DNA from 3 places in the Microbispora sp. H10670 genome. Region 2 is predicted to be linked to each of the others. Evidence: riboswitches for the same ligand, from Rfam matches in the RefSeq annotation. Region 2 holds a riboswitch; each other region holds the start of a gene.
The links. A riboswitch is a leader RNA that binds a small molecule or an ion and turns the genes downstream of it on or off. The one in region 2 is predicted to bind cobalamin.
Positions count from the first base shown of each region.

Region 1 (3,268 bases), on a different contig from region 2:
GAGCTTGATCGCGTCGCGGATCGCCCGCGTCCACAGCCCGAGGGCCTGGAGGTCGCGGACGAGATACCGGTTGACCTGGAGGAACTCCCCCGACAGCGTCTCACGCTTGAAGACGTTGGACACCTGCGGCTCGACGCACTCGTAGCAGCCCGCGATCGAGGCGATCGTGGCCGTCGGCGCGATCGCGACCAGCAGGGAGTTGCGCAGCCCGGTCTCCGCGATCCTCGCGCGCAGCGCCGCCCACTCCTCCGGGTGCGCCGGGGCGCACGGGTAGTGGTCGGGGTGCAGGACGCCGCCCGCCGCCCGCGTCTCCTCGTACGCCGGGTGACGCCCGCGTTCGGCGGCCAGGTCGGCCGAGGTGCCGTACGCCGCGAGCGCGATCTCCTCGGCGATCCGGGTGGACAGCGTCAGCGCCTCCGGCGAGTCGAACGGCAGGCGCAGCGCGAAGAAGACGTCGGCGAGGCCCATGACGCCGAGGCCCACCGGCCGCCACCGCTGGTTGGCCGCCTCCGCCTCGGGGGTCGGGTAGAAGCCGAGGTCGATCGTGCGGTCGAGGAACCGTACGGCGGTGCGGACCGTGGCGCGCAGCCGGCCGAAGTCGACGGCGTCCCCCTCGGGGTTCAGGTGGGCGGCGAGGTTGACCGAGCCGAGGTTGCACACGGCGGTCTCCCCGTCGCTGGTGACCTCCAGGATCTCGGTGCACAGGTTGGACAGGTGGATGACGTTGCGCGGCAGCGCGGTCTGGTTGGAGGCGCGGTTGGCGGCGTCCTTGAAGGTCATCCAGCCGTTGCCGGTCTGGGCGAGGGTGCGCATCATCCGGGCGTAGAGGGTGCGGGCGGGCACCTGCCGGACATACCGCCCGGAAGCCTCCAGTTCGCGATACCGGGCGTCGAACGCCTCGCCCCACAGGTCGGTCAGCTCGGGGGTCTCCTTGGGGTCGAACAGCGACCACACGCCGTCCGCCTCGACCCGGCGCATGAACTCGTCGGGCACCCAGTTGGCCAGGTTGAGGTTGTGGGTGCGGCGCGACTCCTCGCCCGTGTTGTCGCGAAGTTCCAGGAACTCCTCGATGTCGGCGTGCCAGGTCTCCAGGTAGACGCAGGCGGCTCCCTTGCGCCTGCCTCCCTGGTTCACCGCCGCCACCGACGCGTCGAGCGTGCGCAGCCAGGGGACGATGCCGTTGGACAGGCCGTTGGTGCCCCGGATCAGCGAACCGCGCGAGCGCACCCGGGTCCAGGCGACGCCGATCCCGCCGGAGTACTTCGACAGCCGCGCCACCTGGCCGTACCGCTCGTAGATGCTCTCCAGTTCGTCGCGCGGCGAGTCGAGCAGGAAGCACGACGACAGCTGCGGGCGGCGCGCCCCGGAGTTGAACAGCGTCGGCGAGCTGGGCAGATAGGCGAGCGCGGACATCAGCCGGTACAGCTCGGCCGCCTCGCCGACGCTCGCCGACAGGCCGCAGGCCACGCGTAGCAGGAAGTGCTGCGGGCGTTCGAGCACCCGCCGCGTGACCGGATGCCGCAGCAGGTAGCGGTCGTAGACCGTGCGCAGCCCGAAGTACTCGAACCGGTCGTCGGCCGCCGGGTCGATCAGCGCGTCCAGCGCTTCGGCCTCGTCGGCCACGAACGCGGCGACGGCGTCGCCCAGCAGCCCGGCCGCGTGGGCGGCCGCGACCGACTCGGAGAAGGCGCGCACCCCCTGGCCCGCCGTCTCCTCCTCGATGACCCGGGCGAGCAGCCGCGCCGCCCGCCGGGAGTTCTCCGGGTCCGCGACGACCCCCGCCGCCGCCTCCTCGATGGCCCGCCAGACGTCCGCGGTCTCCCCCGCGCCGCGCGGCCCCGTAGCGGGGCGCGCGGGCGCGGAGACCGGGTCGGTGATCGTCATCGGTCGCCCTCTCCTCCTCGTCTCCTGACCCGGCCGGCCGGAGGGGAGGGGACGCCGCGGCGCACGCGTGCGACGGCACGGCCTGCGGGCGGCGGGCCCTCCCTCGGGGCACGGCGCGGGCGCGCGCGGTGACTCCGCGCGCGGTCGCGGGCAGGTCTTCGGGCTCGCGGGCGACCGGCGGGACACACGCCCGCCGGACCTACTGGCCGTCGCTTCCCGGTGCGCTCACGCACCAGTGCTCTGTGACGGCGGTCGTTCCCGCTCACCGCTGCGGGGCAGCCCCGGATTCACACCGGGTTCCCTCTTGCCTCACCGAGGTGAACCAGCGACGCGATGGATCCTACATCTAGTGGGCGATCTCGCAAGCGGCCCTACAAGTTGTGTTGGTCACCGGATTCCGAGATCATCGAGAAGCAGGGCCGTACGACGCGCCTCGCCCGTGAGCCACTGCCGGAACTCCTCGCCGGCGAGCCACATCGGCGTCCAGCCGTTGCGCTCGCACAGGCGGAGCCAGGCGGGCGAGTCCGCGACGGCCCGGCACAGGCCGATCAGCGCGTCGCGCTCGCGGGCCGCCACCCCGAGGGGGGCGAGCAGGCCGGTCCAGTTCGCGTACGCCACCCGCACCCCCGACTCGGTCAGCGTGGGCGCGTCCAGGCCGGGCAGGCGCTCGGGAGCGGAGACGGCGAGCGGGCGCAGCCGCCCGGCCCTGACGTGGGCGGCGACGTCGCCGCGCCCGCCGAAGGCGAGCGCGGTCGTCCCCTCGGCCACCGCCGCGACGGCCCGGGCGGGGCTGTCGAAGGCCTCGTACGCCGCCAGCCGCGGATCGGCCCCGAGGCCCCGGGCGGTCAGGCCGAGCAGCAGATGGCCGGGCCCGCGGTCGGGCCCGCCCGCCACCTTCACCCGCTCCGGAGTGCGCAGCAGGGCCGCCGCGACCTGCTCGAACGTGCGGTAACCCGAATCGGGGGAGGCCACCAGCACCTGCCACTCCCCCGCCAGCCTGGCCAGCGGCACGGTCCGGGCGGCGAACGGCCCCGCGTCGCCGGGCGCGCGACCCAGCGCGTAGTCGGCCAGCAGGAGGGGGTCGGCGACCATCAGCCGGTCCGGCCGTCCGACGGCGAAGCGTCCGACGGCCGACGCGCCGCCGCCCCCGGCGTCCCGCGTGACCAGCACTCTGCCGGCCCAGCGGCGGGCCTCGATGAGGGACTTCAGGCTCCGGGCGACGCCGTCCCCCCAGCACTCCGGCGGGCCGGGGACGAGGAGGGAGATCTCCCCGAGGTACGGAGGCGCCGGGGTGCCGCATCCGCCCGCCAGGGCCAGGACCCCCAGTGCGAGAACCGTACGGCGTCGCATGCCGGCACCCTCCCCCCGAAGAGCCCCTTATGCG
Region 1 is NZ_JABBWW010000016.1:57,308-60,575, reverse strand. Features, by position in the region: gene HHX33_RS21990 (ribonucleoside-diphosphate reductase subunit alpha) at 1-1,884, opposite strand, end outside; cobalamin riboswitch at 2,016-2,226, opposite strand; gene HHX33_RS21985 (Bug family tripartite tricarboxylate transporter substrate binding protein) at 2,272-3,234, opposite strand.
Region 1: it holds a riboswitch for cobalamin, as region 2 does, so the genes downstream of both, HHX33_RS21990 (ribonucleoside-diphosphate reductase subunit alpha) here and HHX33_RS27935 (ABC transporter substrate-binding protein) in region 2, are expected to answer to the same signal.

Region 2 (3,268 bases):
CGGCGATCAGGCTGACCAGCAGCACGACGCACACGACGAGCAGCGCCCGGCGTGACCGGCCCGCCGCCGTCACCCCGTCACCCGGACCCGCCGCGGCACCGCTCTCACCGCGATCCCGGGGGCGTGCGCGTCACCGGGGGCCTGCGCGTCACCACCGGCTCAGCCCGCCGCCTTCTGGACGGCGTCGCTGACGACCTGGGCGAGGTCGGCGACGCGCGGTCCCCAGCGGGAGGCGACGTCGTCGTCGAGCTCCACCACACGGTCCCGCTTCAGGGCGGCCAGGCCGGACCAGCCCGGCCGCTTGGCCAGCGCGGCGGCGTTCTGACCACAGCACTTGGTGTCACCGAGGAAGATCAGGTCGGGGTCGGCCTTGGCCACGAACTCCGCCGACAGCTTGGGATAGCCGCCCGCCGCGTCGGGGGCCTCGTCGGCGATGTTCCTCAGCCCGAACAGGCTGTAGACCTGCCCGATGAACGTGCTCGACGTGGCCGCGTACGGCGTGGTGTCCAGTTCGTGATAGTAGGTCAGGCCCTTGCCCTTGGGCGCCGCCGCGACGAGCGCGTCGATCTTCTGCTTGACGCCGCCGGCCACCTCCTCGGCCTTGTCCACGTTGCCGGTGGCCGCGCCGAGGTCCCTGATCTGGTCGTAGGTGTCCTCCAGCTTGGTCGCGGCGGGCTCCAGCAGCACCGGGACGCCGACCTTCCCCAGCCCGGCGACCACGCCCTCCAGGTCGTTGGCGAGCACGACGAGATCGGGCTTGGCGGCGGCGATCGCCTCGACGTTGGGCTTGAAGCCCGACAGCGACGTCTTCGGCGCCTCGGGCGGGTAGTTCGACTGGTCGTCCACCGCGCCCACCTGGGCGCCCGCGCCGATCGCGAACAGGATCTCGGTGGCCGTCGGGGACAGCGACACGATGTGCTCGGGCCGCTTGGCGATGGTCACCGCGCCGTTGCCCGCCTGGACGGTGACGGGGAAGGCGCCGCCCGAGGCGGCGGAGCTGGAAGCGGCGGGGTTCGAGGCGGCGGGGGACGCGGAAGTGGCGGAGCCGTCGCTCTGGCCGCAGCCGGCCAGTCCGAGCACGCCCAGCACCACACCCGCGACGGCCGTACGCAGGGGCCTCACGAGGGTCCTCCAAGGGGGAAAGCCGGGAAATCGAGAGACCCGCGGGATTGGACGGATCACCCTTTTCCACGAGGGTTGACGGCGTCGGCGCACAACGCAGGCGACCTGGCTCGTCCCCGGGGGCGGGGAACCACAGTTGCGGGACAGCGCCGGGTTCTCACCGGACTTCGCTGCGCTGCGCGCGTCGGACGCAACGGTACCAACCCGCCTCGCGGCGCCGTCATCCTCCCCCGGCCGCCGAGGTCCGCCCGCCTGCCCGTACGCCGGGGTGGTAGGGCAGGCCCCACCCCGATGGTGGGGGCTCGCCCATGATCGGGAGTAGTGGCTCCGTCGCTGCGCCGGACGGCGGCCGGGCGGGACCCTGGAGCGGCCGGGCGGTTCCCGGCAGAAGCTCCTGACGGACTATCTCCCCCACTCCTCCTCAGTCCGCGGGCCGGCGCCGGAGCGCGCGGTCGCGACCGCTCCCCGCTCCGGCCGGGTCCGCGACGGACGACCGGCGTCCGGCAACCGACGATCGACACACCGAAGGCGGCTCCCCCGTGTCCCTGACCATGCTTCCCCCCGCCCCCGCGCGGGCCCCGGCCGCCCCCGGGCCCCGGGACCGCTTCATCGACATCCTGCGCGTCTTCGGGATGGTCCTCGTGGTCGTCCAGCACTGGGCGATGCCGGTCCTGTCGTACGCCGGAGGACGGCTGACCACGGGCAACGCCCTGGCGGCGGCTCCGTTCGTCACCTGGATCTCCCAGGTGATGCCGCTGGTCTTCTTCGCCGGGGGCGCGGCCAACGCGATCAGCTTCCGGTCCGCGGCGCGCCGCGCCGGCCTGCCGGACACGCGCGAGACGGCCCGGGAGCGGTCGACGCGGCGGCCGACCGCGGAGAAGCGGACGGCCTGGGAGTGGACGGCGCGGGAGTGGACGGCGCGGCGGGTGCGCCGCCTGGCCTGGCCGGTGGCGCCGCTCGCGGCCGTCTGGCTGCCGCTCCCCCACCTCCTGACGGCGCTCGGCGTGCCCCCGCAGCCGGTCGAGGTGGCCGCGCGGACCGTCGGCCAGTTGCTCTGGTTCCTCGCCGTCTACCTGCTCGCGGTGGTGGCCACCCCCCGCCTGCTGCGCGTACGGGCCGGGGTCGCGCTGCCCGTGCTGGCGGGCGGCGCGGTGCTGACGGACGTGGTCCGCTTCTCGGGGCTGGAGGCCGCCGGCTATCTCAACGTCGCGTTCGTGTGGCTGGCCGTCCACCAGGTCGGGTTCCGGTACGCCGACGGCGGCCTGGAGTGGCTGCGGGGACGCCGCGCGGCGGCGCTCGCGGTGGCCGGGTTCGCGATGGTGGCGGCCCTCGTGGTGGCCGGGCCGTACCCGGCCAGCATGATCGGGATGCCCGGCGCGGTCTCGAACATGGCCCCGCCGAGCGCGTGCCTGCTCGCGCTCTTCGCCGGCCAGCTCGGCCTGGCGATGCTGCTGCGCCCCGCCCTGAACGCGCTGGCGCGCCGGCCCCGCGCCGAGGCGGTGCTCACCGCGCTCGCGCCCCGCATGATGACCGTCTACCTGTGGCACATGACGGCGCTCGTCGCCGTCGCCGGGCTCGCGACCATCGGGTTCGGGCCGGCTACTCCTCTCCCCGGCTCGGCGGCCTGGTGGAGCGGCGCCCCACTGTGGCCGGCCGCCCTCGCGCCGGTCCTGCTCGGGCTCACCGCCCTGTTCGGCCGATGGGAGGAGCCGGCGGGAGCCGCCACCGGACGGCATGTGGCGGTCGCCGCGCCGCTCGTCGGCGGCGCGCTGCTCACCCTCACGGTGACCGGCTTCGCGCCGGGGCCGGCGCCGGTGATCGCGTCGATCGCCCTGGTCGGGGGCCTGTGCCTGGTCAGCCGGAGGGCACGCCTCGCGGGGCCGGTCCACCGCTCGGGTGAACCGGCCCGATGAGACGCCGTACGACGGCTTCGGGCGTCAGCCCGCCCGCCTGGCGCGGAGTCCGAGCAGGACGTCGATCACCAGGAACACGGCCAGGGAGATGCCCATCAGGGGCAGGTAGTAGCCGGCCACGGCGGTGAGCAGGGCCAGAGGCACCAACAGCCCCCAGTGCAGGCCCCGCAGGCCGCCCCGGGGGTGGGGCCGGCCGAAGCCGCGGGTCGGGCGGCGGCGCCACCACATGCGGT
Region 2 is NZ_JABBWW010000025.1:32,456-35,723, reverse strand. Features, by position in the region: gene HHX33_RS27940 (FecCD family ABC transporter permease) at 1-73, opposite strand, end outside; gene HHX33_RS27935 (ABC transporter substrate-binding protein) at 160-1,122, opposite strand; cobalamin riboswitch at 1,200-1,324, opposite strand; gene HHX33_RS27930 (acyltransferase) at 1,662-3,035, shown strand; gene HHX33_RS27925 (PepSY-associated TM helix domain-containing protein) at 3,060-3,268, opposite strand, start outside.

Region 3 (3,268 bases), on a different contig from region 2:
GACGCGGTCGCGGCGCTGCCGTCCTCGGTCAGGCCGAGCGCCTCGCGCAGGCCGGGCAGGGTCTCGCGGCCCGCCCACATCTGGCGGGCGCGCAGCATGGCCAGCACCAGGTTCACCCGGGCCTCACCGGTTGGGGCCGCGCCGAGGACGTGCAGGCCGTCGCGGATCTGCGCGTCCTTGACCTCGCACAGCCAGCCGTCCACGTGCAGGATGAACTCGTCGAACTCCGCGTCGTGCGGGCGCTCGGACAGGCCGAGGTCGTGGTCGAGGCGGGCGGCCTGGATGAGGGTCCAGATCTGGGCGCGGATCGCGGGCAGCTTCGCCGGGTCCATGGCCGCGATCGTCGCGTGCTCGTCGAGCAGCTGCTCAAGGCGGGCGATGTCGCCGTACGTCTCGGCCCTCGCCATCGGCGGCACCAGGTGGTCCACGAGAACCGCATGCGCGCGGCGCTTGGCCTGGGTGCCCTCGCCGGGGTCGTTCACCAGGAACGGATAGACCAGCGGCAGGTCGCCGATCGCCGCGTCGGTGCCGCAGGAGGCCGACATGCCGGCCGACTTGCCGGGCAGCCACTCCAGGTTGCCGTGCTTGCCGACGTGGACCATGGCGTGCGCGCCGAATTCGGCCGACAACCACCGGTAGGCCGCCAGGTAGTGGTGGCTCGGCGGCAGGTCGGGGTCGTGGTAGATCGCGATCGGGTTCTCCCCGAAGCCGCGTGGAGGCTGGACCATCACCACGACGTTGCCCGACCGCAGCGCGGCGAGCACGATGTCGCCCTCGTGGACGAACAGCTCGCCGGGCGGCGCGCCCCAGTGGCGTTCCATGTCGGCGCGCAGGCCGGCGGGAAGGGTGTCGTACCAGGCGCGGTAGGCGGCGGCGGGGATGCGCACCGGGTTGGCGGCGAGCTGTTCCTCGGTGAGCCAGTCCTGGTCCTGGCCGCCCGCGGCGATCAGGGCGTGGATCAGCGCGTCGCCGTCCTGCTCGGCCTGGCCCGGGAAGCCGCCGCCGAGGTCGTAGCCCTCCTCGGCCAGCCGGGCCAGCAGCCCGACCGTGCTGGCCGGGGTGTCCAGGCCGACGGCGTTGCCGACCCGGGAGTTCTTCGTCGGGTACGCCGACAGCATCACGACGAGCCTCTTGTCCGCCGGAGGCACGTGGCGCAGCAGTCCGTGGCGTACGGCGATGCCCGCGACCCGCGCCGCGCGTTCGGGGTCGGCGACGTAGACGGTCAGGCCGTCGTCGTCGATCTCCTTGAACGAGAACGGCACCGTGATGATCCGCCCGTCGAACTCGGGGATCGCGACCTGCGAGGCGGCGTCCAGCGGGGACAGCCCGTCGTCGTTGTCCTCCCACTCGGCGCGGCTCGTCGTCAGGCACAGGCCCTGCAGGATCGGCACGTCGAGTGCGGCGAGCGCGCCGACGTCCCAGGCCGCGTCGTCGCCGCCGGCCGACGCCGTCGCGGGCCGTGCCCCGCCCGCCGCGAGCACGGTCACCACCAGGGCGTCCGCGCCGCCCAGCACGTCGAGCAGATCCGGCTCCGCGGTGCGCAGCGAGGAGCAGAAGACCGGCAGCGCCCGGCCGCCCGCGTCCTCGATCGCGTCGCAGAGGGCGGCGACGAAGCCCGTGTTGCCCGCCATGTGGTGCGCCCGGTAGTAGAGCACCCCGATCACCGGTCCGTCGCCGGGGCGGCCCTCGCGTTCGAGGACCCCCCAGCTCGGGGTGGGCGCCGGGCCCGCGAAGCCGCGCCCGGTCAGCAGGACCGTGTCCGACAGGAACGCGTGCAGCTCGGCCAGGTTGGCGGGCCCTCCGTACGCGAGGTAGGCGTGGGCCTCGGCGCAGACGCCGCCGCTCACCGTGGACAGCTCCATCAGTTCGGCGTCCGGGGCCTGCTCGCCGCCGAGGACCACCACCGGGCACGGCCCCGCGAGCAGCGCGTCCAGCCCGTCCTCCCAGGCACGCCGGCCGCCGAGCAGCCGGACGACCACGAGGCCGGCGCCCTCGACCAGCGCGGGCAGGTCGTCCACGGTCAGCCGCGCCGGGTTGCCCAGCCGGTACGCGGCCCCGCTCGCGCGGGCGCTCAACAGGTCGGTGTCCGACGTGGACAACAGGACGACGACGGGCTGCGCGGCGGACGCGTCTGTGCGCACGGCAAGGTCCTCCCTCGGGGTCCTCGCCCCGGGTCGTGGCGGCGCGACGGCAGGAGTCTCCTGGCTCCCGGATCGACGCTCACCCCGGCCTTCCCGTCTTCCGACAGTGGCCGTGTGGTGGGGTTCGCTCCCCGGTCACAGTGGCGGGACCGCGCCGGATTCACACCGGCTTCCTCCGCTTGCCATCGCTCACCGCAGACCCTACGTGACGGAGGTCGTGTCAGAAAACTGGCGTTAGCATCCTGTTCGTGGTCATGGGTGGCTTTTCTGGGCGCGCCGCCCAGGACGCGTGTCCCGGCGCGCTCCAGGTGCACGCGGCGGCGGACGGGGCGCTGGCCCGCGTCCGCGTGCCCGGCGGCGGGCTGGCCGCCGGCGCCCTGCGCGAACTGGCCGCCTGCGCCCGCGAACTGGGCGCCGGGGTCGTCGAACTGACGTCACGGGCCAACGTGCAGGTGCGCGGGCTGGCCGACCCACCGGCGTTCGCCGCGCGGATGGCCGCCGCCGGACTGCTGCCGTCCGCTACCCACGAGCGCGTGCGCAACATCGTCGCCTCGCCGCTCAGCGGCCGTTCGGCGGCGGCCGTCCTGGACGTGCGGCCCCTGGTGGCGGACCTCGACGCGGCCCTGTGCGGCCGTGCCGCCCTGGCTCAGCTGCCCGGCCGGTTCCTGTTCGCGCTCGACGACGGAACGGGTGACGTCCTCGGGCTCGGGGCGGACGTGACCCTCGCCGCGCACCCCGTCTCTCAGCCCGGCGCCCACCCCGGCGGCGGCCTGACCCTGCTGCTCGCGGGGGAGCCGGTCGGGTCGGTGACCGCCGACGACGCCGTCTCCGTCGCGCTCGCCGCGGCCGAGGAGTTCCAGGAGGTGCGCGGGGACGCCTGGCGGGTGGCCGAACTCCCCGGCGGACCAGCGACGATCGCCGCCCGCCTCCCCGCCCGCCTCCCCGGCCGGCTCCCCCGTCGGCTCGCTGTCCTGCCCCCCGTGCCGGTGACGCCCGCCACGCCGCGCAGGGGCGGCCCGTCCGCGCAGGTGGACGGCCGGGTGGCGCTCGACGTGATCGTCCCCCTCGGCAGGCTGACCTCCGGCCAGGCCGGCCTGCTCGCCGATCTGGCCGCCGGTGAGGTGCGG
Region 3 is NZ_JABBWW010000008.1:218,727-221,994, forward strand. Features, by position in the region: gene cobN (cobaltochelatase subunit CobN) at 1-2,141, opposite strand, end outside; cobalamin riboswitch at 2,195-2,317, opposite strand; gene cobG (precorrin-3B synthase) at 2,396-3,268, shown strand, end outside.
Region 3: it holds a riboswitch for cobalamin, as region 2 does, so the genes downstream of both, cobN (cobaltochelatase subunit CobN) here and HHX33_RS27935 (ABC transporter substrate-binding protein) in region 2, are expected to answer to the same signal.